Regions from separate parts of the Paenibacillus sp. FSL W7-1088 genome, predicted to be linked through region 1. Evidence: riboswitches for the same ligand, from Rfam matches in the RefSeq annotation. Region 1 holds a riboswitch; each other region holds the start of a gene.
The links. A riboswitch is a leader RNA that binds a small molecule or an ion and turns the genes downstream of it on or off. The one in region 1 is predicted to bind cyclic di-AMP.
Positions count from the first base shown of each region.

Region 2: another riboswitch for cyclic di-AMP. It lies ahead of MKY42_RS19340 (3D domain-containing protein); the one in region 1 lies ahead of MKY42_RS00535 (C40 family peptidase).
Region 3: another riboswitch for cyclic di-AMP. It lies ahead of MKY42_RS07350 (hypothetical protein); the one in region 1 lies ahead of MKY42_RS00535 (C40 family peptidase).

Region 1 is NZ_CP150216.1:107,174-117,281, forward strand. Features, by position in the region: gene MKY42_RS00510 (hypothetical protein) at 1-97, shown strand, start outside; gene MKY42_RS00515 (4a-hydroxytetrahydrobiopterin dehydratase) at 350-646, shown strand; gene rbsK (ribokinase) at 677-1,678, shown strand; gene MKY42_RS00525 (cytochrome c) at 2,018-2,377, opposite strand; gene MKY42_RS00530 (GNAT family N-acetyltransferase) at 2,528-3,022, opposite strand; gene MKY42_RS00535 (C40 family peptidase) at 3,423-3,893, opposite strand; cyclic di-AMP (ydaO/yuaA leader) riboswitch at 3,897-4,034, opposite strand; gene MKY42_RS00540 (hypothetical protein) at 4,287-5,129, opposite strand; gene MKY42_RS00545 (M1 family metallopeptidase) at 5,140-7,131, opposite strand; gene MKY42_RS00550 (YwhD family protein) at 7,233-7,736, shown strand; gene MKY42_RS00555 (PBP1A family penicillin-binding protein) at 7,881-9,959, opposite strand.
Region 2 is NZ_CP150216.1:4,323,865-4,333,972, forward strand. Features, by position in the region: gene MKY42_RS19335 (polysaccharide deacetylase family protein) at 79-867, shown strand; gene MKY42_RS19340 (3D domain-containing protein) at 1,002-1,670, opposite strand; cyclic di-AMP (ydaO/yuaA leader) riboswitch at 1,673-1,869, opposite strand; gene MKY42_RS19345 (amino acid ABC transporter ATP-binding protein) at 2,156-2,878, opposite strand; gene MKY42_RS19350 (ABC transporter substrate-binding protein/permease) at 2,865-4,328, opposite strand; gene MKY42_RS19355 (M20 family metallopeptidase) at 4,510-5,685, shown strand; gene MKY42_RS19360 (alpha-glycosidase) at 5,930-7,681, shown strand; gene MKY42_RS19365 (right-handed parallel beta-helix repeat-containing protein) at 7,771-9,477, opposite strand; gene glgA (glycogen synthase GlgA) at 9,552-10,108, opposite strand, start outside.
Region 3 is NZ_CP150216.1:1,641,510-1,651,617, forward strand. Features, by position in the region: gene urtD (urea ABC transporter ATP-binding protein UrtD) at 1-570, shown strand, start outside; gene urtE (urea ABC transporter ATP-binding subunit UrtE) at 548-1,243, shown strand; gene MKY42_RS07325 (hypothetical protein) at 1,269-1,922, opposite strand; gene MKY42_RS07330 (hypothetical protein) at 1,950-2,153, opposite strand; gene MKY42_RS07335 (urease accessory UreF family protein) at 2,426-3,172, opposite strand; tRNA gene MKY42_RS07340 (tRNA-Leu) at 3,547-3,629, shown strand; gene MKY42_RS07345 (glutathione peroxidase) at 3,776-4,252, opposite strand; cyclic di-AMP (ydaO/yuaA leader) riboswitch at 4,619-4,794, shown strand; gene MKY42_RS07350 (hypothetical protein) at 4,912-5,310, shown strand; gene MKY42_RS07355 (HAD family hydrolase) at 5,474-6,166, shown strand; gene MKY42_RS07360 (Nramp family divalent metal transporter) at 6,309-7,604, opposite strand; gene MKY42_RS07365 (organic hydroperoxide resistance protein) at 8,051-8,470, shown strand; gene MKY42_RS07370 (zinc ribbon domain-containing protein) at 8,676-8,921, shown strand; gene MKY42_RS07375 (hypothetical protein) at 9,020-9,298, shown strand; gene MKY42_RS07380 (thiol-disulfide oxidoreductase DCC family protein) at 9,447-9,869, shown strand; gene MKY42_RS07385 (DUF6612 family protein) at 9,969-10,108, shown strand, end outside.

The DNA.
Region 1 (10,108 bases):
TCCGGTAGGAAGTGGAGTGGTCATTCATGACAAGGATCAGCACCGAATTCATATCTTAATAGGTGAAGAAGAGCTGACTTTTGTACCACTCATTTAGTATGCACACATAAGATATTTGGCATGGAAAACCGGGTTGGAGAATCTCCCTAAAGCCTTATGGTTAGTGGATCTAGCGCCATTTGTACTATTGGAATTTGAGGCTTGTCCGTGGTAAGATGATAGTCATGAAACGGGCGAACCGCAGGGCGGTGGACCTATGCGTTTGGGTTGCTATGGTAGCACCAAAGGTTTCGGTGGCAGCATGGACAGGTGTCTGTGATGAGCCATCATATGGGGAGGAAGATAACGTATGGTTTTTACGCAAGAGGAAGTCGAAGCTCATCTGGGAAGGCTGGAAGGCTGGGAACTGGAAGAGGGACGATGGATTGTCCGCAAGTTCGTATTTTCCAACTACATGAAAGGGATTGCATTTGTGGACGAGGTCGCAGCGATTTCGGAAGCGTTCAATCATCACCCTTTCATTACGATTGACTATACAACAGTCACACTGCGTCTCACATCATGGGATGAAGGTGGCATCACATCTGTAGATATTAAAGAAGCAGAGCAATATAACGAGGCTTTTGAGAAAATGAGGTCGGAATAACCTGGATCGGTTATTATCGCACTACCAGAAATGAGTGAAGCATACATGTCAGACGATATTCAGAACAAACCTCTTATTGCTGTTGTAGGCAGCCTCAATATGGATCTGGTGGTGAAGACGGACATCATCCCTGAGGAAGGCGAGACGGTGAGCGGGGAGGAACTGCACTATTTGGCCGGGGGCAAAGGCGCCAATCAGGCGGTTGCTGCTGCACGACTGGGCGGACAGACAACGATGATTGGTGCGGTAGGTTCGGATGGGTTTGGTGAACGTCTACTGCACAGCCTGACGGAAAGCGGGGCGGATGCCTCGCAGATTCGCATTCTGGATGATACCGTTACGGGTACGGCCTCCATCTGGCTCTCCAAAGGAGATAACCGGATTATTGTCATTCCCGGAGCGAATGGTCAGGTTGTGCCTGCGATGCTGGAAGAGGCGGATACGGTAAAAAGCCTGACTGCAGCCGCAGCGGTGCTGCTGCAGCTGGAGATCCCGCTGCCTGCGGTCACCCGCGCCGCCCAACTGGCGGCTGAAGGCAGCGCATTGGTGGTGCTCAACCCGGCGCCTGCCGTGCCGGGTCTGCCCCAGGAGCTCCTGCGGTGCGTCGACGTCGTCACGCCGAACCGCAGCGAGCTCGCCGTGCTCACCGGCCGGGATGATCTCCGGCCGGAAGACGTGGATGCGGCGGTCGTAGAACTCGCCGCATCCCTCGGGGCCGCTGTCGTCACGACGCTCGGCCCCGAGGGGGCTGTATACGCGGCGGCGCCTGGCGGCCGCGTACAGGCAGGGCGTGCCGGCGCGTGCCGTGCGCGCGGCTACGCCGTAAGCGCCGTCGATACGACCGGCGCTGGCGATTGCTTCAACGGCGCGCTGGCGGTAGCCCTTGCGCGCGGAGAGACGCTGGACGCAGCAGTTGGCTTCGCCATGGGCGCGGCTGCGCTGTCCGTGACGAAGCTCGGCGCCCAGTCCGGGATGCCGTTCGCACGTGAAGTGGAGGCTTTCCTGGCTGAGCAGCAGGCAAAGACGCCGTAAAGTATGATGCTTTGCTTAGAACGAGTCATAGACAGCTGTATCGGGATCGCTTATGCAGCCGGATAGCCATGGCTCGTATGTTTCTTACTGGAGCATCCTACGCATTGAACACATGAATATGACCAAGAGGCTCTTACTCTCCCGACAGGGGGAATAAGAGCCTCTTCTTCTTATGAACAGTTGATCAATTCAGCGACCACTGGAATACGATCGACTACGTGGTGCATCCAGAGCGATGATGGCTTGGAGCATGCGTGAGAGCGAAAGGACGGTTGGGGTCCCTCGCTTTAACACGCGTGTAATCTGAATCCTATGATTCGCTGCCTTAGTCTTCTAGCCTTACTTCTTCTCCGCCAGCCACATCGCAATATTCGCGATTTCTTCATCCTTCAGCTTGTCTTTGAACGAAGGCATACCGCCGCTTTTACCTTTGACAATCGTGGTATAAATCTTCTCCACATCGTCCTGGCTACCAATCTTCTGCAGACTAGGGCCCATACCCCCTTGAAGCTGATCACCGTGGCAGGTAATACAGTTTGCTTTGACCAGTGCCTCAGCCTGTCCTGCATCCATTGTAACTTGTGGCATCGTCGGTTTCGCTTCTTCTGCAACTTCCTCTTTCCCTGGAAGCGTAAACATTAGTACAATAGCTAAAGCGCACGCTGCAAAAAATACCCCGCTCATGATCCATTTGTGCATCCCTTATGTCCCCTCCAGAATGAAAGATCATCTAACTTGAAACTATCCATATCATTATAACGGAACCTGTAGTGACATCATAGCATTTTGTGGTAATTTTTTGAACTAATCACATAACCGGGGACTTTTTAGGGTGATTTTATGCACTATTTATTCGCGTGGACCTTCATAGACCATACAGTAAAAAGGTTTCAAACCGCTCGGTGTCTGTCGTTCGTATGTATCCTTCGTAACAAATCCGGCTTTGAGATAGACGCGAATGGCCCGGTCATTCCAGGTCAGAACTTCCAGATCAATTTCGTTTGCAGGGTTCCGGCGAATGGCTTCCTGCACAATGGCCAAGACAAAAGCCTTCCCTTGCCCATGGCCACATCGATCGGGGTGCATGCCAAGCCCAATGCGGGTGACACCTTCAAGCGGGAAGTATTGAGCGAAACCGCAAATCTGCTCATCCTCTCCCAGCACCACCGCATATTGTTCCTTCCGTAGCTGGGGATCGCCGAATTCTACTTCAAGTGCTTTCATTTGCTCCCAGGGCAGCCAGCTATAAATATTATAAGGCGGGTCATACTGCCAATCGCAGATGAGCTCCGCATGTTCTTCTTGCATGGGCACAACGTGAAACGTCACAGGGGCTTCATCCATACAAAACTGCACGCTCCTCTCATTGTGAACAAGCGATAATGATTTTGATTTGTCCATATCTATATCCATATGTCATTCCATATCTAAGCTTGTTTTCACTCTACAAAAGAGGCGTTCATTTGGCAAGTCCTCGTTTTAGAAAAAAAAGTGAAACAAAAGTTCCGGTAATTTCGTTTATATTATAGTAGGATGGGTAAAAACATGATAAGAGCACGGACGAAGCAATGAAAATAGCTCTAAAAAACTTAAACTTAGGTTTGATCGCTATCCCGAATGCTTTGAAGGAAACGAAGCACAAAAAAACCGCCGGATCCATTCCTGCGGAGAATGTACCAGACGGTTCTATTATGCTTCGTTACAGTAGTTTTATTGTTCCAGCATGACGTTGCTCAGCTTGTCCCTAGTCGATGGCCAATGTCTCATATGCGTCCGTGCTCATAATGCGTTTAGCGCCAACATAGCGGTTAGCCCAGTAGCTTTCACTTAATTCGCTGATGGTAACTCCTTTGGAAGAAGAGGAGTGTGCAAACTTTCCATCCCCTACAAAGATCCCTACGTGCGAGACCCCTTTACCCGTTGTATTGAAGAATACCAGATCACCTGGTCTCATTTCCATACGGGATACCGAATCACCCATGTCGAATTGTGAACTCGATTGGCGAGCCAGATCAATACCCAGCTTGTCGAATACATAACTTGTGAACCCAGAGCAGTCAAAGCCGTTAAGCGTTGTTCCTCCGCTTTTGTATGTAGTTCCCATTGCTGAATCAATGACTTGGTCCATTTTTGAATCTGCGAATGCGCTGCCTGCTCCAAGCGATAATGCAAATGTGAGGCTAAGTACAGCTGCGGTTAATTTCTTTTTAAACAAGAGATATACCCCTTCCAATGCCTGCGAGGTTAGCTTAAGGATTCGGTTGAAGGTCCCCTATGATCCCTCTGTTGCAAGATCAATTCACCCATAACTGGTTCCCCCGCTTCCCAGGTGCTAGGAATTTGGCTATGCTAGTTATGCACCTGCGAAATCAAGAAATGACGATTAAATTTTAAGTAGTTACAAATATGAAGGTAAAGATTACAAAGTTGTTACTAAAAACTCACTGCGATTATTGTAACAGAGGTATATCACTTTGGCAACGTTTAACAACAAAATTAGCAAAAAAAACCTCGACCTTTGACGGGGAAAGGTCGAGGTTTGCTTGTTTAAAGGCTTTTGATGAAAACAACTTTACATAGAGATGGTAACCATTTTTAACCGTGCACGTTAATCCTTGATCGAATTGGACTGCCATAACCGGAAATGGGCGCATATTTTCCATAGGCTTAGCAAGCACCGGGCAAGTGGATACGTCTGTTGTAGTATAAGACCAGTTAAACCCGTTAGTAACCATGAAGCTGAAGTAAAGGCACCAAAGACCAGCAGATGAAGGCCGCCCAGCATGACAGCGATGCCGATCAGAGTGATGACCTGGCGTAGTGCAATCCATAGAGCTTGAAACGTACCACGCGCTCCGCCTTCCCCATCAGGAGCTGAGATACCAAACTGCATGTAGAGCAGGATATGATGGATAACCCACCCGTATACAATCCAACCAGCAACATAGGGAATACCAGGCAAGAGCAGATGGAGGGAATGAAAACCTTCCATAAAGATAGAATAGAGCTTTGGTGCGAGCCAATAAGCAGGCAGCAGCAGCAAAAGGGTACGAATGGTGTAAAGCAACAGCATCGGTTTCCACAAATTTTTGATGCCACGAATGAATGGAATGCGCTCTTCCGAATGATTATAATGCTGGAGCGAGTAGAGCAGCCCTGCCTGAATGAGAGGGCTAATCAGCATCCGTAGCAGCAGCATAGCCCCTAAAATCCATAAATAGCGATGGACCTCCGGATTCGTTGTCAGGCCGAGTTGGCTCTCCATTTTGAATAAAATTGTACTGAGTTCCCCTACATCAGGGTCAGGATAACGCAGGAGCAGCGGGACCACAGCTGACTGAACCATTCGATAAAGAAAGTATCCCCATACTAATTGATAGAGAAATAAAAGTGCTGCAATGAACATATGCTGACGGACGAGAAACCAGCCTTCACGTATTTTCGCTTTCACTGTATCCACCTCACCATGACAGACTTCCGAATATGGCTTCTATAAGTTTGGTTGCACTCATGCTCCAGCGGGATTTGGTTGGCTCATCCAGTCCGGCTTTCAGAAAATTGTTCATATGATGGTTCTCCAGCACAATGGTGTACAGCGGATCAGTCATAGCCCAGGAAACAGGGGAAGTATAGGTCAGTTTGTAGGTAATGCGCTCCTCGCTGCCATCCCATTCTTTCGTCATGGTTTTCCCGTCTTCGAACATAATTCGAACAGGCACCTTCTTATATTCACTGCCTTTTTTCTGGACTGTTACAGACGACTCGTACAACGTTTGACCGTCTTTCAGGATAGGATTGATGGTGATCTTCTCCACTGCAAAGTCAGCCATGCCATCTCCATATACATATTGATTAAAATAATCGGTCCAGGATGTACGGGTCACTTGCTCCACGACCTTTTGAAAATCAGACGAAGTAGGGTGTTTGAAACGGTATTTCTTTACATAGGTCGAGAGAATACGCTCCATCGTTTTGGCACCAACCTGTTGTTCTATTCCGAGTAAAACAAGCTTGCCTCGTGTGTATACGTTCGCTGCATATTGATTCTGGGAATCAAACTTCCAGGAGTTCTGTGTCAGTGGAGCCGGAGAAGTAATGAGACCTGATTGTACAGGCAGATTCGGGATAAGTCCGTATTCCTGTTCCATCACTTTGTCTTCTGCATAGGAGGTGAATCCTTCGTCCAGCCAAGCCTCTTCGAATTCATTACTCGCAACCATGCCGTAAAAATACTGATGCCCAATCTCATGCACAACCGTGCGTTCCAGATCGTAACCAGGTGTAGAATCGTCCGCACCGAAGGCGGTGACCAAGGTAGGGTATTCCATTCCTCCTGCGCCGTTCCCCGATTTGGGCGGGACAACAATGGACAATGTGGAATACGGATAAGGGCCAAACCACTTGCTATAGTTGGATAGCGCCGCTTTGGCGGCGTAGAAATAACGTTCCTTCAGATCCTCATGAGCAGGGTCGAGATACAGCTTGATTCGAACACCTGGCACATTGGGAGCAGAGAAGGGTTCTTCCGCATAAACAAAATCAGGAGAGGCTGACCAGGCAAAATCATGCACATCATCGGCATAGAACTGATATATTTTTTCGCCGTTCTTCACAACCGCTTGCTGGGTTGGGAATCCAGTAGCAGCTACTTTGTATGTTTCCGGTACCCGAATACGCACACTATAGATACCGAAATCGGCGTAAAACTCTGAATTACCGTGATACTGATGCAGATTCCAGCCTTCGTTCGTTCGACCTCGTGTGCCTACTGGCTCATATACGCTAAGTTTAGGGAACCACTGACCAGCCATAACGAAATGATCTGCCGTTCCCATGCGGGCAAAAATTTGCGGTAGCTTGACCTCAAATTGGGTGTGAAGCGTGATGCTTTCACCGCCTTTAACGGGTTTGGGCAGCCGTACCTTAATGAGAGTAGTATCTTTCATGTTTCCATCATCCGGTTGCACATACTGCATCCGATGCATGAGAGAAAGCCCGTCCTCTGTTTTCATTTCTTTGATCTGCATGGAACCATAACCGTTCGTGGGCATGACATCACCGCGAAGCTTTCCCCCGGATTCTTGCATAAAAGTGGTGTCAGCAGAAGAGAAGGCATTGGGATACATGTGAAAATAAAGCTCACTGACGGTTTTCTTACCTGGATGTGTCCAGGTTATCGTCTGAGTTCCTCGCAGTACATTCCCGTCTACCAGCTTCACATCCATGTGATATTCCACTACGCGGTTGCTGAACACTTCAGCGGTAGGTGTCTGTATACTTTCCGGAGATGTTTGGGTTTTGACGGGTGCCGTAGGCTTGCCCGATTCCGGGGCGAGCACAGGCAAGTCAGAATGAATGGAGCGTGTGGAACCCAGACCAAGCCATATCCCCCCGGCAACTACACACAGGGCTATAATTGCGGTGAGCCAGCTCTTGGCGCGTCGTGGAATCATCGTTAAATACCTCCCGTTGACAAGCATCTACAGCATGTATATGTTTGCATTGGGGCGATTATTAGTTAAAATATTTGTATCAACCCTTGGAGGCTATAAACATGGACCAAAACGAGCAAAACGGCAAAAAACAGATTGCCTTGAATATCGTTAGTGCAAAGAGCAAACACAAAGGCTTCGGTGCAGGTTCCATTGATCTGAACAACCTGTCTCCAGTTATTATTGATAACGGAGAAGCCAAGATCGATATTGGCGCGATGCATGCCAAGAGCAAGGTAGAGCGTAACATCAAGTTCTCGACCAACCGTGAGGACGTACCCAATGGGCGCCAGGTATGGCTGGTATGGGTAGCTGTGGACCGTAATGAACAGGGACAGTTCTATGGCGGAGCAACTGCGTGTGAGATGTGGATTGATACAGAAGCGCGTCGTGGATGGAAACTGCTGGCCGATCATGTGAATCGCATGGATTATGCCATGAAGCGCCGGTTCATGCTCGATGATCTTGGACCTGAGGATCGCGCGGCACTCAAGACGCTGCTGACTACGCATAACGAAGAATGGTGGAACGCTTCTCCAGATGAATTGAAAGAAGCGCTCGCCTAATTCATGAATGTTCAAGTTGTTCAAAAAAGAAGAACCAAAAGCCCCGTGACCGAGATGATCGGTTCGGGGCTTTTGCTTCTATGCTAAAATTAAATTTTACGGACACTGACGCAATTACGTCATTACGTATTTACGTCACTTCGGTCATTCCACCCACCAGCGTTTGAAATCCTTCCACCATGAATGCTTCTCTTCCTGTATTCCCTGCTGGTTTTGCACCTCGCGAATGTCTTTATCCTTCTCTGAACCCGAATCGTCCGAAGCGCTGCGACAGACCTCGGTCGGTTCCGTGCCATCAATAAAAACTTCCAGCCGTTTCTCGGCGCAGCCATTGCCAGCGAGTTTACCGGATTCGGGATCGATATATACACTGACGACATTATCCGGTACGATAAAAATCTTCGGTGGAACACTGGCGAGGGCCTGTTCCGTGAATTGGGCAAACATAGGTGCCGCACGACGCCCGTCGGATGTGGAAATGGCTTTGCCTTGATCATAACCGACCCAGACAGCCGTTGAGAGCTCTGGGGTGAAGCCGACTAGCCAAGCATCCGTATTGGTCGTCCCTGTTTTGCCGGCGACAGGCCGTTTAATCGTTGCAGATACCCGATTACCCGTACCTCCATTTTCGAACACACTTTCCATCAACCGTGTTAATACATAAGCAGCAGCGGGTTCAACCACCCTCTCGGCCTTGGTCTGAGGTGCTTCATAGATGACTCGCCCTGCGGCATCCGTCACTTGCAGAATGGCTACAGGAGGTGTTCTTTGCCCACCTGCTGCGATAGCGGAAAATGCTGAAGCCATCTCCAATGGACTAACAGGCGAGGTGCCGAGTGCAAGGGAAGGTACCGGGCTCATGTTGCTCGTAATCCCTAAATTTTTGGCCATTTTCACCACTTGTTCAGGTCCGATCTGCATAATCGTATTTACCGCGTAGATATTGTCCGAAGCGGCGATCGCCTGTCTCAGATCAATCTCACCTAAATACTTATCACCGAAGTTACCGGGCTTATAGGTCTTGCGATCATTGTCATAATGAAACAGGGTCGGCTCGCTTTTAAACATGGACGCACTGGTGAGCTGTTTCGATTCCAGGGCAGCCAGATACATAATGGGTTTAAAAGCAGATCCCGGCTGACGTGTAGTCGCCAGTACATGGTTAATCTGATTGGTGCGGTAATTTTTGCCTCCCACCATCGCTTTGATATATCCGGTACGCGGATCGATCGATACCAGAGCGGTTTCGAGCTCGCTTTTGGCGTCCATGCCTTTGGCTACGGCGTCTTCCGCCGCTTTTTGTACACGCAGATCCAGCGTGGTGTATATATTCAATCCTCCATGATCCAGCATCGCTTCGCTGATCCCCAGCTCCTTGATAGCCAGATTCCGGATATAATCGCGGAAATAGGGTGCACTTTCTACGGTTTTGCGTTCACTTTCCGGCTTGAACGATAGCATTTCCTCATAGGCTTTATCTGCTTCCGCTTGCGTAATTTTGCCGATGTCAGCCATGGCATTCAATACAACCTTCTGACGATCCTTCGCGTTCTTCATATGATTATATGGAGAATAGTAGGTCGGCCCCTTTGGGATTCCTGCAAGCATGGCACTTTCGGCAAGCGTCAACTGTTTGGCGGATTTGCCAAAATACATCCGTGAGGCTGCTTCGATCCCGTAGGCGCCATGACCATAATAGATTTCATTGAGGTACATCTGCAGAATTTCATCCTTGCTGTATTTCATCTCCAATTGTGCCGTGTACATCGCTTCCTTGGCTTTGCGGGTCCATGTCTTTTCATGGGACAAATACAAGTTGCGCGCGAGCTGTTGCGTCAGTGTACTTGCGCCCTGGGACATCTGCATATGTTCCAGGTTGACGAGTACAGCCCGTCCCATTCCTCGGATGTCGAAGCCGACATGATCATAGAACTTGCGGTCCTCTACAGCAAGTGTAGCGTTGACCAAATCAGGTGAGATATCTCCCAACTGCACGGGTACCGAGTCTTTGCCGCCTGCCGAGAAAGTGGCAATGACTTCGCCCTGGCTGTCTAACAGCCTGGAATTGCGATCGGAGTCGGCCAGTGGCAGGCTGGTGGCGTATAGATAGACCAATGCTGCTGCCATGGCGATTAGGCCGAGAATAACGAGCAGAGTCAGGCTTTTGATGACTTTCCATATACGGAACCCGCGTTTGCGGGTCTTTTGGCTTGATTGGGTCATGGGACGGGCTCCTTTCTTTTCTTTCCAGTATGGGAATTCAGTGACACGGATATTCAATCCGCCTGTTTAACCGTTTAAAATATAGCTTTTTTGCAGAAAAAAACCGTTTTGCAGTATAAACGTCAATCGCGTATAATGCAAAAGGGTAA
Region 2 (10,108 bases), 3.1 Mb from region 1:
ACATCTCACATCATGCATAAATACGGATGGCCCCGGGCATACCAAAGAGAACGCAATTTGGGAAAAGGAGGCACTAACATGCGTATACGCCTCATCATGTTATCCATCATGGTCATTCTTCTGGGAGGAAGTTACGCTCCTGCTCAGTTATGGGCTTCTTCAAGCCCGCAAACCGAACCTGCTTCGAAGTCTGATTCTTCCGAAGAGGAGCAGCTGACGCTGGGACAGCTCCGACAGAAATATGCGGATACATTCAAAACGAATGGCCCCTCGACAAAAAAGGTCGCACTGACTTTTGATGACGTACCTGATCCACGGTTCACCCCGCAGGTGTTGGATATTCTAAAAAAACACAAGGTGCGGGCTACGTTTTTCATTGTGGGACATCGCGCCGAGAAACATCCGGATTTAGTGAAACGCATGGTGAAGGAAGGGCATATTGTTGGCAATCACAGCTACAATCACCCGGAGTTCAGTAAGCTGACCATGAATGCATTTCGCAAACAAATCTTACATACCGGGGATATTATTCGGGATCTGGTGGGGTACACACCCAAAATGATTCGTCCACCTTACGGCGACATTAACGAGCAGCAGCTGCAATGGGCAGCCAAACAACATTACAGCATTGTGAACTGGAATGTCGATTCCCTGGACTGGAAGGGCCTCTCCAAAGAGGAAGTCAAACAAAACATCCTGTCCGCCGTCAAACCGGGTTCCATTGTTCTTCAGCATGCAGGAGGCGGTGTCGGATCAAAGCTGAGTGGGTCCATCGAGGCGTTGCCTGAAGTTATCGAGGAATTGCGTAACCGCGGGTACGAGCTGGTGACTTTGGACGAAATGCTAGAACTGCCAAAGGGCAAATAGGTCAAAGAATCCAGAAGTCGGATATTCAAAAGGGTGCCCTTCAATCACATTCTCGTGATTAAGGGACACCCTTTACTGTTTAATTTAGATTTAGTTGGAATCACATATGATGATGTGCAGCTACGCTTTGATTTTTATTTCAAAATGTAAAGTTCAACATCCTGAATACCAAATGTGCTCACGGATTGTTTGCTGCCAGGAATAAAGATATCGATCTTATGGCCTTTAATGGCGCTGCCCACATCACGAGCCGTAGCGACAAATGCCTGTTTTGGCAGTCCTGGGTGTGTATGACCTGTTACCAGTACCTTAGTTCCCAATGGAATAATACTTGGGTCTACTGCAATGGTTCCCAATTCGAGCGGGTTACCGAAGTAGTCCACAGCACCCCATCCTCCATTTTCGGAAGCGTCCGCGGAGTATGCTGTTGCTTTGACATCGACCGCTTTGCTGTAATCAAACGTTTTTCCCCAGGCTTGTACAACTTTACTATCTGCATTAACGTCAAGACTTGCAGTAGTGATCGTTTTAGCCTCCGTTTTAGCTTCTGCAGCAGAAGCTGTGTACGTTGTTTTTCCAGGAATCGTAATTTTCAAACCACCATAAATGTTGTAAGCTGAAATGTCATTGTTAGCTTTGATAAGAGCGTTAAGTCCAACTCCGTATTGTTTGGATAAGGTATAGAAGGTATCCCCCTCTTTGGCCACATGAACTGAATCAGCGTGAGCCGGAACGGCCTGAATGAGCATTGCTGCTGTCAGCAAAGCTGTTGCTGTTTTGGCTATACGTTTCTTGTTAATCATGGTCTTCCTCCCTCATTATGCCTGCGAAGTTAGTTGTCGGATTCGGATGGAGGAAACCACCCTATAGGTTCAATTACATTAAGAATTTATGTAGCCCTAATTCACCCCAAGCCGTGTGCAAATGATTCTTCCCCAAGCACACTCTGCATCGTTACATCCCCCGCACTCCCAACTCCGGAAGTTTCGGCAGGAACAAATATATCACAATTTTGTAACCAAGAGTCGTAGTAAATGTTACCATCTGTCTAATTCACTTCAACATCATGGCTGAATCTAAGCGGTTTTTTTCAAAAAAATGTCTATTTGAGCTTATATCGCTGATGACAGAAACGTTACTTTTTATGTTAATCCGTGCGTTTCCTTACATAACAAAACAATCCCTGCCGACGGGTCGTCGACAGGGATGTATGAGGGGATGAAATTCTCATCCAAAGTATAGATTTTGCAATTTCATCCTGATCTTCATCCTGAATAACTTGGATGTATTAGAGCACTTTAGCAAGGAAGTCACGTGTACGTGCATGCTTGGGCTCACCGAACACTTCAGCAGGCGTTCCTTCTTCTACAATTACCCCGCCATCCATAAACAGGATGCGGTCACCCACTTCGCGTGCGAAGCCCATCTCATGCGTCACAATAACCATGGTCATGCCGCCCTCTGCAAGCCGCTTCATAACATCCAGGACTTCACCCACCATTTCAGGGTCCAGTGCAGACGTTGGCTCGTCAAAGAGCATGACATGCGGCTGCATCGCGAGCGCTCTTGCAATAGCTATCCGTTGTTTCTGTCCACCGGACAGCTGATTTGGATAGGCGTCTTTTTTGTCAGAGAGGCCCACCGTCTTGAGCAAATCTGCACAGATTTGTTCCGCTTCATGTGCAGGCTGTTTCTTCACTTTAATGGGAGCAATCGTAATGTTCTGCTGCACCGTTTTGTGCGGAAACAGATTGAAATGCTGGAATACCATCCCCATTTTTTCACGAGTTGCATTAATGTTGTGTTTCGGGTCAGTGATCGAAACTCCCTCAAAGTTAATCTCACCGGAAGTAGGTTTCTCCAGTAAGTTCAGACAACGCAAAAAGGTACTTTTCCCCGATCCGGACGGACCGATGACCACGACAACCTCGCCTTTGCCAATCGTTACGTTAATGCCTTTAAGCACTTCGTTCTTATCATAGGATTTATATAATTGTCTAACGTCTATCACTTGCACCCAACTTCCTTTCCAGTCGACCCAGCAGTTTGGACAAAATGAACGTCAGCACAAAGTAGATGGCTGCCGCAATCAGGAATGGATTCATCCCTTGATACGTAATATTTTTGACCACACTTGCCTGGTACATAATGTCCACCATACCGATAACCGAGATAATGGAGGATTCCTTGATAATGGTCACGAACTCATTACCGATCGCCGGCAACACCGCTTTGAACGCTTGTGGGAGCACGATGAAGCGCATGGCCGCACCTCTGCCCATTCCTAGGGAACGAGCTGCTTCCAGTTGGCCGCGATCCACACCCTGTATACCAGCACGGAAAATCTCCGCAAGATAGGCACCACTATTAATGGATAGTGTGATAATCCCCGCCTGAAGCGGCGAAAATGTAATACCGAACGTCAAGGCAAGCCCGTAATAGATAATCATCAATTGAACCAGCATTGGTGTACCACGAATAACTTCAACGTAAGCTGTTCCAATCCAACGCAGAATTGAGACGTCATGCAGACGTAACAGACAGATGATCAAACCGATAATTACCCCGAATATTACACCGAGTGCAGACAGTAATAGGGTGTAACCCACACCTGTTGCATAAAAGCTTTTGTATTGCCAGAACACTTGAAAAATGTTTTGATCTTTTTTCACCTTGTCTGCCATCAACTGGCTTGCTTCAGTGACCATCTGATCGATTTTATTTTCGCTTTTCAGACGTTCGAGCGTTCCGTTCACTGCATTCAGCAATTCCGTATTGCCCTTACGAATCCCGATTGCCGCTTCGGCCTGCTCTTCATCCGGAATAGCCGGAGCTAGTCCAATCACATCATCCAGGTAACCGGCAGCTACCGTATCCTCAACGATTGCAGCATTTACACGATTGGTCTGCAATTGCAGTACGATATCAGATATTTTATCAAGTGCTGTCAGTTTTGCGCCGGGGATTCCCTGGCCAATCGTTTCCTGAATGGAGCCCTTTTGGACACCAATTTTTTCATTTTCCAGATCAGCCATGGTTGGATATTTATCTTTATCCGCATTGCGAATCATGATGACTTGCTTGGATTTATAATAGGTATCGGAGAAGTCAATGCTTTGTCTACGCTCATCCGTTGGCGTCATTCCAGAGATGACCATATCCACACGACCACTCTGTAACGCAGGAAGAAGTCCGTCAAAACCCATATCCTCTATTACAAGCTCTGCGCCTAGATCCGCAGCAATTTCTTTAGCAATCGAAATATCAAATCCGACGATTTGGTCTTTACCATCAATCACTTTATGGAATTCATATGGTGCAAAATCGGCACTTGTACCGAGCACCAGCTTTTTACTGCCTGAATTGCCTGTAGTTCCCGTTGCCGACGCAACAGGTGCAACCGTAGTTAACAAGACCACAAGAGCTAGCAGCATCATGGTGTAACGACTAATCAATTTCAACCCTGTTCTCCCCTTATAATACTTTGTATGCTTTCTGTTGTTGATGCCTGAGTCATTATAAAGTAGAATGCATGATTATGCAATGCATTTCGACATTACAAATCCTGACTAGTTTCTGAAAAATAACCGCAACTATGATATAATTATTGAATTATTTTCATTTTTGCTTAAGGAGTCCAGCATGACACATACCAAAACACAAATTTTCACTGTAATTGATCAATATGCTTCCCGTTTTAAAGAGATTTCATCATACATTGGTGCGAATCCCGAACTTGGGAATGAAGAATACCTCGCCTCTGCCCGGTTAAAAGAAGAGCTTGCATACCATGGTTTTTCCGTAGAAGCTCCTGTCCTGGGCTTGGACACCGCATTCATCGGTACGTATGCTGCATCCAAGCCAGGTCCGACCATTGCCCTGTTATGTGAATACGACGCACTACCGGAAATCGGTCATGCTTGTGGGCACCATCTGATCTGCATGATGAGCCTCGGAGCTGCGGTAGGTCTGAAGTCCATACTGGATGAAGTGGGCGGAACATTGAAAGTGTTCGGTACACCAGCGGAAGAAACACGTGGGGCCAAAGTGCCTATGGCTGAAGCGGGTTTATTCGATGACTGTGATATCGCACTGATGGCGCATCCTTATTACGCGTATGAGAAATCTGGCAGCTCCCTGGCTATTGATGCCGTACAATTTGAATTCCATGGGAAATCTTCGCATGCTGCTGCAAGTCCACATGAAGGCATCAATGCCCTGGATGCGGTTATCCAGACGTTTAATGGCATTAATGCGTTCCGTCAACAAGTGAAAAGTACGGTTCGTATCCACGGGGTTATCAACAGCGGAGGACAGGCAGCCAACATCATTCCTGACTACGCTTCTGCTCAATTCTATGTACGAGCCTCAACGAGAAAAGAGTTGAATATTCTCACTCAACGTGTAATTCAGATTGCGGAAGGTTCTGCTCTGCAAACCGGATGCCGGCTTGTGACATCCAATTACGAGACATCCTATGATGAGATGGTCACGAATGAATCGTTATCTGCTGCATTCAGTGCTAATCTGCTTGAACTCGGCATTTCTCAAGAAGAGATCGTCAGTGGCAACGACCATGGTTCCATGGATATCGGTAACGTATCCTTGCGTTGTCCTGCAATCCATCCGTATATCCGTGTTGTGGACGAAGTTCATACGCTTCATTCCATTGAATTCCGTGATCTGGCGCTTCAGGAACGGGCCCTGGATGGTATGATCCTTGGAGCCAAGGCAATTGCTGCAACTGCTTATGATGTTCTTACACAGCCTGAGCTGCTGCAAACCATTCAAACAGAGTTTAAGCAAGCAAGTCGCTAAGTTTTTCGTGAACTGTTGTATATTAACCTAGGGTGTTCCCCATGACCTGCATTTCAGGTCTTAAGGGGCACCTTTTTTTGTTTTGATAAGTACGTATATACGGACACAAGGTGGAGATGCTGTGAAAAGAAAACATTGAAAAATGTTGAAATTCTTACATTTAGCGACCGCACTTATGGTTCATATGCTCTCTAACTTGGTTATTTATAGCTATAACTGTATCTTAGTTTCAGGAGGTGTTGTCATGCTGCTCGAAGCGATGTATCACGTTCCCCGCGATAAATGGGCCTATGCTTATAATCCCTCGACGATTCACCTGCGTGTACGAACGAAGAGAAACGATGTGCAATATGTGACTGCACTGACTGGTGATAAATATGATTGGAATGGAACCTATAAAGAAATTCAACTGGAGAAAGCGGCTTCCGACAGTATGTTTGATTACTGGGAAACTGCAGTTAAGCCCAAATTCAAGCGCCTGACATACATCTTCCGCATTACCGCTGGTACCGAAAATATTTATCTGGCTGATAACGGAATTCATTATGCTCAGCCATATCCTACCGGAGGATATTATGAATTTTCCTATATTCATGAAATCGATGTGTTTAAGGTTCCCGAATGGGCCAAAGAAGCCGTGTTCTACCAAATCATGACCGAAAGGTTTGCCAATGGCAATCCCGACCTGAACCCTGAAGGAACCCAGGAATGGGGTGGCCGACCTGAACTGGATAACTACTTTGGCGGAGACCTGCAGGGGGTGCTCAATCACCTGGATGATCTGACTAAGCTCGGTGTTAATGCCATTTACTTTACCCCGCTGTTTCAAGCAAACTCCTACCATAAATACGATACCGTTGATTATAAAAAAGTAGATCCTCATTTCGGGGATAATGAGCTACTCAAAGAAGTGGCGGAACAATGTCATCGCCGTGGAATCCGGGTCATGCTTGACGCGGTTTTTAACCATTGCAGCGAAGACTTCCCTCCTTTTCAGGATGTACTGAAGAACGGCAAAAATTCCAAATATGCAGACTGGTTCCATATCAATGAATATCCGGTGCAGATCAAGGATGGTATCCCAACCTACGATACATTTGGATTTTATGGCAATATGCCCAAGTTCAACACTGCTAATCCCGAAGTAAAAGACTATTTGCTTGATGTGGCTGAATACTGGATCAAGGAGATTAAACTCGACGGTTGGCGACTCGATGTTGCGAATGAAGTGGATAACCATTTCTGGCGCGATTTCCGCAAAGTGGTCAAAACCGCCAATCCGGAAGCCTATATTGTAGGCGAAGTATGGAGTGATTCCCTCACCTGGCTCATGGGAGATCAATTTGATTCCGTAATGAACTACCCTTTTGCTGACAAGGTGCTTGAGTTCTTCTGTGGTTCGATGGATGGGTATAACTTCGCTAACGAGATGGGATCACTCATTATGCGTTACCCGCAACAGACGAATGAAGTCATCTTCAACATGCTGTGCAGTCATGACACCCCACGTCTGCTTACCCGAGCTGGAGAAGACAAACGCAGATTAAAATTGTCGGTTGTGTTTCTTTTCACTTATATTGGTACGCCCTGTATATTCTATGGGGATGAGGTGGGTATACGTGGAGAAGGTGATCCGGATTGTCGTAAATGCATGCAATGGGATCCTGCCAAGCAAGATCAGGAGCTTTATGACTTCTACCGTCTGATGATTGATTTGCGGAAAAGTAATGAGTCTCTGCGCAAAGGCCGCTTCCGTTTTCTGAAGGCCGATCACAACGATCCATGCATCATATATGAACGTATGGATGACACTCTCCACTTTACGGTGTGGATGAACAATACTCCGCAAGAACGTACCCTGTCACATCCAATGGAAACCATGGACTGGAAAGATGCCTTAACCGAAGATGCTGTTGTTCCCACCAATGGCATGATGAATATTAAACTTGATCCTTATGGATACCGCATTTTGTATAGACAATTGGAACCGAGCTAATACTTGCCAGAAAACTCCTGAAATATTGAACGACCCTTTAATGGATCATCAGATGCTTCAGGAGTTTTCTGACGAAGACTTTACTGAAGCTATAACTTCGTCGTTTTCAAATCCCCTTTCGCATCTATGGTGATTCTCCACCGCGTAGAATTCGGACCCTGCATGACCATTTCATTTACGAATTGATATAACGTTCCATTATTATCCTTAACTAGATCTACAACTATGTTTTTCCCGTTTGTGAAGGGACTTGCGCCAAAGAGATAACGTCCCGCCGCACTTGCCGCAACCATCAGCATGTTATCTGTTATGATATTGCCCTCCACCGTGTTATTAACCATGTCCAGATGCACTGCCCACCATGTTCCCTCATATTTTAAGCGATTTCCAGTAATGATATTGTTGGAGCCACGTAATTGAATACATGTACCTTTTCCTGCAACTGAATTATGAGAAAAGGTACAATCATTATGCAGACTGACCATCCGGTCAGGATTGGTCGTTTCAAAGCCAGGCTCAATGATGTTGCTTGATGCAATCACTCCATTAGCGATATCCATGGCAATGCCCGCTTGGGCAATATAATTGCCTTTTACGATAATATGACCATCCGCCACAATTCCCCAGTGTTTACCTCTAGGAATAATAATGTTGTCTGATATAACTCCGATGTCCATGCCTTCTGGACCCGTACTGGTTTTCGCTTCTATGGCAGCAGTAGCACTTGACCTGGAGATGGTGTCGATCAGGTTACCCTGGATTACAAACAGATGGTTGCTTAAGTCATTAGGATTATATTGGGAGGGAAGGAAAGATACTGAAATAACAGACGTGATTTTGATATCCTTAAAGACATTGGAGGTTACAAATGCGCCTTCAAAACCGATAAGCCCCACACCAAATGCTGTTCCAATCAGGCTATTGCCATGTATGTGCAGGTTTTTGGCTCCAGTCTCTCCTCCCTCATTGTTACAGGTAATCCCACCACCGACTGTAGGCATATTATTTACCTGTTGTCCGCCTGAAAAAGAAGCAAAATCTGAATCACTGGATAATACAGGAGTGTGCAGAAAGTTGTCGGTGATCGAAACATGCCATGTTCCCTTGACCAGGATGCCATCCCCCAGATAGCGGTAACAGTCATTCTCACGAATCACCACAAAAACCAAATGACTCCGAACTGCAATCGGCTCTTCTCCCAAGTGATGAAGCTTATTGTTTCTTATGACGACATTTCGGGCGGGATTGTCTTGACTGCTGGAACCATTCACTCCAATGCCATCGGTAAATTTACTAATATCATTATGCTGCAATAGTACATTGCTCGAATTCTCGATGTTAAGCCCTGTCTTGTTTTTACTCCAACCTGCTTGAGTCGTGCGAACCAAGGTTAAACCACTAATTTCTACATGATTGCTTCCTTCAATTCGGAGTCCTTGATCCGAGACCTCCAATATTGCACCTGGCAGTGCCTTGATGATGACGGATCTGCCGCTAAACGTATAAAACCAGCCCGTCTTAACAACTTTATAGTGCCCTGATGTAAATAATAAAACGTCACCTTCCTGTGCCGAGTCAAAAAAAGCTTTGATCTGAGCTGTCTGATCGCTTCCATCTCCGGGAGCAAAATTCCTTACATCAATATGGCTACCTGTCAGCGTGGATTGTACAGAGGCGATATTACCCATGATCTGGCCAAACATTTCATTCATTTTGACGGAATCATACCCGTCGGCACTGCTTAAAGCCTGCAAATTAGGATTGTAAGTAGAGGTAAAATTAATGTAGTTGTTCATTTTAAATTCGCCTCCTCCTTATGATCGTACAAAAAAGCCACAGTACGAATATACTGCGGCTGATTTGTGCAAATCTATTTCACAGATTCAAGCATTATGCGGCGATAAATATCCATATACTCTTCTGCTGAGACGTTCCAGCTATAATCTCCGCTCATTGCATTTTTCACGATTTTTTTCCAGTGCTCGGGCTGACGGTAAAATTCTTCAGCACGGCGAATGGTGTTCATCATATCATGTGCGTTAAAGCTGGTGAAGGAGAATCCATTCCCCTCTCCGCTGAATTCATTGTATGCCTGCACCGTATCGTTCAGACCCCCTGTTTCCCGGACAAGCGGTACACTGCCATAACGGAGTGCAAGCAGCTGGCTAATGCCACATGGCTCGAACCTCGATGGCATCAGGAACAGATCACTGCCTGCATAAAAACGGCGGGATAACCCATCATTAAACGTAATCTGAGCAGACATTTTTAGCGGATAACGATTAGCTGCCTCACGGAACCAGTGCTCATAAGCCGGATCCCCAGTACCCAATACTGCGAACTGAATGTCGTCATAATACAATAATTCATCCAATACACGACACACCAGATCCAACCCTTTGGAATCCACAAGCCTTGTAACCATCA
Region 3 (10,108 bases), 1.5 Mb from region 1:
GATCTGACACGTCTGAAGGAGCACCAGATTGTTCGAAAAGGGGTAGGGCGCAAGTTCCAGGCTCCATCGATCTTTGCTGGTCTGACCGTGCAGGAGAACCTGACGCTGGCTGCGGAGACTCGTCGTTCTCCTTTACAGGCTCTGGGTATTCAGCGGTATTCAAAAATAAGTACGGCCATGGAGCGGATTACGCTCCAGATTGGTCTGCAGGACCGTGTGAATGCACGTGCAGGGGCGCTATCACATGGGGAAAAGCAGTGGCTTGAGATTGGCATGCTGCTGCTGCAGGAGCCCCGTGTATTGCTGCTGGATGAGCCGGCAGCGGGGATGACGGATGAAGAAACACATAAGACGGGCCGACTACTGCAGGAGATTGCGCGAGAAAGGTCTGTTGTGGTAGTGGAGCATGATATGGAATTCGTTCGCGAGTATGCAGCAAAAGTGACGGTGATGCATGAAGGTAAACTTCTGAAGGAAGGTACGATGGCGGAAGTGCAGGAAGATCCGAGAGTCGCTGAAGTGTATCTGGGCAAAAGGAGGGATGAACATGCTGTCGCTGCAACGAATTGAGTCCGGCTACGGGGAGAGCAATGTGCTGCGCGGTGTGAGTCTGGATGTCGAGCCGGGTCAGGTGGTGTGCCTGATGGGTCGTAATGGTGTAGGAAAAACCACCTTGATGAAGACGTTGATGGGGCTTCTTAAAACGCGCAAGGGAAGTATTCAGTGGAAAGGTCAGGAATTATCCACCCACGATCCGGCCAAGCGGGCCAGGTCGGGGATTGGATATGTGCCGCAGGGGCGGGAGATCTTCCCGCAGCTTACGGTAAAGGAAAATCTTCTGCTGGGTCTGGAGACCAGTGGCACAGGGGGGAAGACGTTCCCGGAGGATGTGCTGGCGATGTTTCCGGTGCTTGCCACGATGTATGGACGGCAGGGTGGTGATCTGAGTGGCGGACAGCAACAGCAGTTGGCATTTGCCCGCGCGCTGGCTTCCCGGCCCGGATTATTGCTTCTGGATGAGCCGACAGAAGGCATCCAGCCTTCCATCGTAGAGGATATCCGGCAGGTCATTTTGCAAATTAAGGCAAAGGGTGAAATCTCCATTTTGCTGGTGGAACAAAGCATTGATTTTGTACGCGGTGCTGCAGATTATATCTATGTAATGGACAAAGGGGCAATTGCACTGCAAGGAACACCGCGAGAGCTGGATATGTCGCAGTTTGAGCACCACCTGTCTGTGTAGCTTGGGTTCTTGGTGTAGGGTGAGTTCAGGAACGTTTGTCCAGAATGTTGGAGTATTTGGGATATAGTCTTCGTATGCAATCCGGGCAGATATCATGGGTAAATTCGGCATGAGTGTGCTTCTCCAAATAACTCTCAACAGAGTTCCAGCTGTCCTGTTCATCCTTAATTTGTTTGCAGACAGCGCAGATGGGAAGTAGTCCGCGCAAAGTACGCACTTCAGACAGGGCCTTCTTCAATTGGCGTTCTGTCTGTTTCTGTTCGGTCACATCCGTGTGTGCAATCAATGCGAGATCAGACAGCAGGGATGGGTCGGCCTGAATCAATGGGGTGAGTTCCAGGCGGAACCACCGCTGTTCGTTGTTGATAGTCCGAACGGAGATGTCGTATGTATAACTGTCTTTAAAAGGTGCAGTGATACTTTTTAACTCCTGAACAATTTTCGCATTCTTTGCTTTCTCCTCGCGGAATGTCCACCCCTCTACAAGGTGAAGGTAATGAGGTGGTTCAGGTGCTGTTCTTGAGGGGCCTGCTACGCTTGGGTTGGGAAGAAGTTGCCCGAGTCCGTGTTGCCAAGCGGTGTTGCAGCTTCGAATAATCCAGTTGTGGTCGACGATGATAAGCTGGTGCTGCATGGACTGGAACGATAATCTCTCCAGATCGGATATTAAGTATCTCATGAAATGAGCTCCTCCTTGGCAGAAATCTTATCTTAAATCATCTGGAATTTCCAAAATGTCAGCGACCTGGTTCCTGAACCGGGTTGCTTTACGCGTGCCGTGAATGAGATTGGACAGACGGTATGGCGGAATGCCATACTGTTCGCAAAATGTCTTTTGGTCGACCTGGAGTTCGGTTAGTCGTCGTTTGATGGCCCATCCGAAAGGAGTCACAGGTTTCTTTTTGTTCAAAAGGGTTCACCCCTCGTTGGAATGTAGTGTTCAGCTGGTTATTCTTGGTGTAAAGTATATAGATATGCGAGCTGTATGTTTTATTATATACGTATTTGCGTCATCTAACAATTAAAAAAGACGGAAATAAGTGTATTTTAATATGAAAAATGGCGTAAATACGTTAAATAGACAAAATAATTGACATAGAAAACACGCCAGCAATGAGGTTGCGGCGTGTTTTTTATATATTTTACTGCGTGAGGACGCGGGTATGAAGGGGAGGGGGTAGATTAGGCTCGGTAGGCGTGAAGCCCTGCTCCAAGCATGTGAAAGCTTGGGAACAACGTTTTCATGGACATTGAGGTTGGTTGTACCAGTCCATCGGCAGCGGAGGCGCTGACGGTATGCCATTCATGTTCCAGGTCTGCGGCCAGGCGAACCAGCAGGTCCTGGATTGTATCGGTATGAAGAGGAATTACTTTGGAGGCTTCGGTTATGCAGGCACTCATGGCTGAATGCAGATAACCAAGGACCGCCTCCTCGACAGGGATTTCGAGGTGGTGGTTAATCCAGGCGTGAACAGTGGAGAGGCAGCCGACGGATTCATACTTAGCCAGGGTGTGTTCGAGGTGGCTAAAATCAATCCAGGGGTGGAGTGCACGAGCTAGCTTAATCAGTCGTTTGCCCATTGTGGTCGCATGTTCTCTAAGATTGACTGGGGTGCGCTGGACATGGACGAGCTTGTCGATGAGGGCTGTACGCCACGCGTCATTGTGATCTGCGGCGGTGTATATGCCTTTAATCGCCATGCCTTCCAGACGCACGATGCTGGGATGCAATTGGCAGCGCATGAATGATTCGAGATCTTCAGCACTACGAATGGTACCTTCCGCGATATGGGCATCCATTCCGAAGGAATGGGTGAAGCCTCCGACCTGGATAGAGGAATCAAGCAGTTTGACGTAATCGAGCAGCTTATTCCCACGGTTCACAATCTTTCGCCTCCTACGTTCGTTAAATGTTATGTTAAATAACATTTATACTCCTTTTTGGTTCGTTTTATGTTTGTAAATCCGAATTATATGATATATATATTCACATAAATATCCGCTTTTTGTCAATAGTTTCTTGGTTGTTTAACTATAAAATCTATTTAATGTTATTTTATATAACTTTATAAGTTATGTTCTACTGAGAGAATATGAAGAGTGGTCATAAAGAAAGTAGAGTGATCAGCCTAATCGGATATACAAACGAGATCAAATTTAATCATATGCACTTCGTAGGAGAAAATGACGAGATTATACGATTTATGGGAGGAAAAGCGCAGTTAAAATAATATTAATAAAAATGCTTTACTTTTAAACATGAACCGGGTATAATCAATTCTGTTGCCGATTATTTACGACATGCGGTCGTGGTGGAATGGCAGACACGCTATCTTGAGGGGGTAGTGGGTGTATACCCGTGGAGGTTCGAGTCCTCTCGACCGCATCATAAGAACGATTAAGAAGAAGCTTCCCGTATGGGGAGCTTCTTTTTTTGTGTTTTTTACAGTAACCGGGTCCGAAAAAAAAGGTCATCCGATTCCCCTGAATGCATGCTCATGCTGTCTGCCGGGGTGGGATGGCCTTTACTTGTTATTTAAGCAATGCTTTGATGTCTGCTTCAATTTTATCAGGTGTTGTTTTGGGAGCATACCGCTTCACAACACGACCGTTCTGATCCACAAGGAACTTGGTGAAGTTCCATTTGATGGCTTTGGAGCCGAGTACGCCCGGTGCTTCTTTGGTAAGATGCTGGAATAGAGGGTGAGCGCTTGAACCATTCACATCAATTTTCTCAAACATCGGGAAGCTGACACCATAGTTCATCTGGCAGAACTCAGCAATATCGTCAGAGGAGCCCTTTTCCTGTGCAAACTGGTTGCTTGGAAAACCAAGAACTTCAAATGGGGAGTCTTTAAACTTGTCCTGAAGTTCTTGCAGACCTTTGAATTGAGGTGTAAGGCCGCATTGGCTTGCTGTATTTACGATAAGCAGTACTTTGTCACGATAGTTGGACATTTCAACTTCCTGACCGCGAAGGGTGTTTACTTTGTAGTCGTAGACTGACATGAAAATCGCCTCCATCTCATTTTCTTATATCCTCTATTATATTGATTGCAATTAAATATTGCAAAATTTATATTGCTTTTTTAACTCCATTTCAAGCTGTCGTGTATGATCTGTGACTGATTTGCTACCTTATTTTCGCTAGAGAGAGAATTAGAGAGCTTTGAAGAGATGGGTAGAGAATGGATGTGTTGTAAGCGCTATTATTGATGTGAAATGGCAAAAATCCGTCGATTCGGTGATCTGCGCAGACTTTACACCAATATGGCACGGGTGTATGATTCATATCGTAATTCCAATTTAAATTAAATTTTACATGAAAAACGAAACAAACGATAATATCGCTCTGATTATGATGATATAAGAACGATGTTTTAATCGCTGAGTTTCCATTCATTCATGGGTGGGAAACGGGGGAACCAACAGGATGAACTGTCCAGGACAGTGGGCATCCATGGGGTGAATTTTCCGGTGACAGCCGGAAATAGGGCGACTCTCGCGCCCGAATCCGTCAGCTAACCTCGTAAGCGTTAAAGGGAGAGGCAACAAGCCGTACGCTGGTTCATAGTGTCTTTTTGCTATGGATTATTGAAGAAGCGTCCGGGAGGCCTTGGTCCCCCACGCTTCTTTTTTGTTGTCTTTTCACGCCAAGGGAGGAACGAATGATGGATAAAGAGATGATCTTAGTGACTGCTCCAAATGAAGCAGGACGTAAATTTATCAAATTGCTGATGTACAAAAAAATGCCGTTTGCCGTTCTGACTAACAGTGCAGGGGAAGAGCGCAGGCTCCGGAGAATCGGTGTAGAGCATGTCATTCGCATGAACACGGCTGCAGCTCAGAAATGGTTTTTGCCGCAAGGCAGTGTCGGCAATGTTTTTATTTTTGAAAATAGCCTAAACCTAACCTGTCGATATTTGCAGATCTGCCGATCCTGGACATCCAAGTCCCTGTGTGTGATTACCGAACAAAGTCATCCCAAAGGGATCTATCGGGGAATGGGAGCAGACCGTATTGTATATTCCTTGAACGGGGAAGTTGGATTTCTGCTTAATGGCTAGTGACTCGTACTATTCCTGTGATTGATCCAGTGTCAGCTGCCTGTTATAATTGAAATCATGAATAAAACGGATTCTTGAGGAGACTCATGCATGATGGTGGGTCTTCTTTTTTATGGTTTGGGAAATAGGGATAATTTCCTGTGGCTAACGAGGAGGAATAGGCGTGCCGGATGTACGTGGAATACAATGGTTGTTCTTTGATGTGGGGGATACGCTCGTGGACGAATGGGAGCCGGTAGATGATATTATCGGTCAGTTCGTTCGTGAAGCTTGTGCGCTTGGTTATCAGGTGGAGATGCAGACGGTGCGAGACATATTTGCGGCCTCCTACCGAAATTACGAGCAATGGCCGATGAAATTGGCTATTCGTACTCTGATCAGCGATGAGGGGCACCGGGAACAGATACAGGAGAAGCTGAAGTTCCGCAAAGAGCTTGAGCGACCCTTCCCGTCAGCCGACGCTGTTCTTCAGACGTTGTCGCAGCACTATAAGATTGGTATCATTGCCAATCAGAGCCCGGGGACGGAAAATCGACTGAATAGCTACGGCTTGCGCAAGTATGTGGATGTGCTGGCCTGTTCGGCTGAAGAAGGAGTGTCCAAGCCTGATCCTGAATTGTATGCTGTAGCGTTGAAACAGGCGGGATGTAAACCCGAGGAAGCGGTCATGATCGGCGACAGGATCGATAATGATATTATTCCAGCTAAGAAGCTGGGTATGCACACGATCCGGATTTTGCAGGGTTATGGCAGGTTCCAGCCGGAGCTTGCGGATGCAGAACGTCCAGACTGGACGATTAAATCACTGGAGGAGCTTCTTCCATTGTTGATGGTAACTCCGAATTCGGACAACTAAATGAAGTGCGTTTTTTAAGATCCGGTTAGTATGGATCAGGTTAATGCTCAAACATATAAAAGGCTGATCGTCTCAAGGGATGCGTTACTTGAGTTGATCAGCCTTTTTGAGTTAGACAAAATACGGCGTAGTTCCATGTAACCTAGAACAACATAATGGTCTGGATAATCAGATACACATTCAGGACAACGATAACTCCAGCGATGATCCAGGAGATGATTTGGAGCCACGGCTTGTTGACAAAAGCCCCCATGCTTTTTTTGTCACTCGTAAACATCACCAGTGGAATGACGGCAAAGGGAAGCTGCAGTGACAGCACAACCTGGCTCAGAATCAGCAGTTCCTCTGTTCCGTGCTCTCCGGCAATGGCTGTTACGATGACGGCCGGGATGATTGCAATCAGACGTGTTACCAGTCGACGAAGCCACGCCGGAATACGAATGTTCAGGAAGCCTTCCATTACAATCTGTCCGGACAACGTGCCGGTGAGTGTTGAGTTCTGGCCTGAAGCCAGCAGGGCTACACCGAACAGAATACTTGCAATGGTGGTACCCAGAAGTGGTGTCAACAGATGGTAAGCATCTGTAATTTCCGCGACCTGAGTCATGCCTACACTATGGAACACGGAAGCTGACAGAATCAGGATGGCTGCATTGATAAACAGGGCCAGCGTTAAAGCGATGGTTGAATCCATAGTGGTATAACGAATCGCTTCTTTTTTACCCTGAGGTGTCTTTTCAATCTGACGGGTCTGCACAATGGAAGAATGCAGATACAGATTATGGGGCATCACGGTTGCGCCAATAATTCCGATGGCGATATAGAGCATGGCTGGATTTTGCAAAATCTCGGCACTGGGTACAAAACCATGCATGACGCCGCCCATATCCGGTTTAGCGAGAAACAGGTCAATCCCGAAGCAGAGGGCGATGGTAGCCATCAGCACAATAACGAGCGATTCCAATGCGCGGAAGCCTTTATTTTGCAGCAAAAGAATGACCAGTACATCGACAGCGGTAATAATGACACCGTATAGCATGGGTATGTTGAACAGCAGCTTGAGAGCGATGGCTGAACCAATAACCTCGGCAAGGTCGGTGGCTGCAATCGCAAGCTCACACAAAATCCATAACATCATGACTACAGGCATGCTGAATCGTTCGCGGCAGGCTTGCGCTAAATCCCGTCCTGTGACAATCCCGAGCTTGCCAGCAAGAGACTGCAATACCACAGCCATTAGATTTGATATCAGAATAACGGACAATAATGTATAACCGAACTGTGAGCCACCGGCAATATCCGTTGCCCAGTTCCCTGGGTCCATATATCCAACGGCAACCAGATAACCTGGTCCAACAAAAGCAAGGAACTTTCTCCACCAAGCAGCGTTCTGAGGCACCTTCATGGAGCTGTGGGCTTCCCCGAGAGATGGGGCCATACCCGCAGCTAATGGCTCATTTGAAGGAGTGTTGAACGGATTTTTTTTACTCATAATATAATCACCCGACTTTGAAGTATTGATATTCTATATGAAGAGGAACGGTGTCATTCCTTTGATTACATTTGAACATTGAAACCAAAATCTTAAAAGCGTAATTAAACGACTCCACATATGTCTAAACGTTTATGTTGATACTTACATTGTACTCCTTCAATTATTTTTGTCTAGTGCAACTTTTGTGTAGAGGGACAAAATTTAGCAGGAGTAAATGTGCCTTAGTATATTACCCAACCCTAGATAAATTACCTGTGTTCATCCCAAATGCATGAAAATAAAAAAGTTGTAAAAGCTGAATAAGGATTAACAACCGTTTCAAAATGAGCCAGAAGTTTAAATTGAATTGTAGGCAGCAAAAAAACTTAAAGGTAAAGGAGAGATTCTTAATGGAAGCTTTATATACAGCAACAGCAACAGTTAAAGGTGGACGTACAGGTTCGGTGGCTTCTTCGGATGGAGTGCTCAAGCATGATCTGAAAATGCCAAAAGAACTTGGAGGCGCAGGTGGTGAAGGAACCAATCCTGAGCAGCTCTTTGCAGCGGGATATGGTGCATGTTATGAAAGTGCTCTTGCCAATGTGGCACGCAAAGCGGGCGTGAAGTTGGAGAATGTGGTGGTAACCAGTAATGTATCCATCGGCAAAGATCCGGCAGATGATGGTTTCCAACTGTCTGTACGTTTGGATGTGAGCATGCCTGGCGTCGATCACAGTCAAGCAGAAGATCTTGCTCGTAAGGCACATGATTTCTGTCCTTATTCCAAGGCAACTCGCGGCAATATTGATGTGGTACTTAATGTAGTTTAAGACCTGACTCGCAGGAGTAAAGGGAACATATAGAGCAGGGTATCCTTGGATGCCTGATGTTCGAGTACAAGACCCTGCTGGCCTTCGGCAGGGTTTTGTACTGTATAATACTGTTGCGATGCAGGAGATTGCATGTTGAACAGCGTACTATTTTACATAATCTACTCTTGCTTGAAGTCATACATTCGAATAAGGGGGAACGACCATGAGTATTGAAGAGATGATAGAACGGCGATTTGTATGCACCAAATGCAGGGGTACGGATTGCAACATTAAGGAAGTATCCATGTCAGGAGCGGGACTTAGCAAAATGTTTGATATTCAGCAGAATCATTATCTCTTCGTCGCCTGTTCTTCCTGTGGATATGTTGAAGTATTCGATCCGGATGTGCTGAAAGGGAAAAAGCAGGGTCAGGTGGGTACCATTCTTGATATTCTATTTGGGGGATAAATGTGCGTGAGTTGACATCGAACTAAAATTTCTTTAATATGACTTAGTACTGAGAAGTGTCAATGCATGAACCAAATTTGAATTAACAGGTGATATCCATGTCTTATAGACCGCGTATTGCAAATTTAGAATTAGCTAGTGGCAACAAGGAAGACGGATTGTATGAATTTAAAATGAAATTGGTAGACGGTACACAATGCCGTGTATTCTACTCCCATTCCCCGGAATGGAAGCTGACCAATATCAGCCGTCTACAGAAAACGCCTTGTCCGGTATGTCGCAAAGATTTCATTTGCAAATGCATGGACCAGTGGGCTGGTGACCTGCATCAACAGATGATTGATGACCAATGGATGGAAAAGGCAATTGCTGAGTAATTGCCAAGACAGATACGAGCGTGGGCATTGAGCCTGCGCTCTTTTTCTATTTTCCGCTACACTTAAATAAAATGTAAAAAAAAAGCGACCGGGATGACTCAAAACGGGTAAGTTACACTAATAGCGCAATTATGAGGAGGCCATGATTATGACAGCAAATCAAACGGATCAGCATGAGGGACACCCGATTGTGCTTGTGGACGGAGTCTGTCATTTCTGCCAAGGATTAACGAAGTGGATCATCAAGCGTGACCCGGAGGGAAAATATCATTTTGCATCACTTCAATCGGATGTAGCAAAAAAATTGCTGGAGAAGGGCAATCTGTCCACGGACAGCATGGATACGTTTGTACTCATTGAGGATGGAAAATATTATACACGTTCAACCGCTGCGCTGCGTCTGGCCAAAGGATTGAAATTTCCTTATCCATTATTGTACGTGTTGATTATTGTACCGAAATTTATTCGGAATGCCATATATAACATGGTAGCTTGCAACCGATATCGCTGGTTCGGTCAAGATGAAGTGTGTATGCTGCCTACACCTGATATTAAGGATCGATTCCTTTAAAAGGCAGAAGCGTGACATATTGTATCGGTAACGATTGATTAATAACGGAAATAATTGGGTAATGAGTACGGATCAATTCTATTTTGGGAGGCAAATAACTTGAAGAAGTGGACTACATTAATGATTGGGGCATTATTAGCAGTAAGCATGACCGCTTGCAGTAACGATGCAGATAACAGTACAGCAACGCCGCCAGCTGGCAACGAAACGTCGAATGAGGAAAATACAACTGCGGAGCA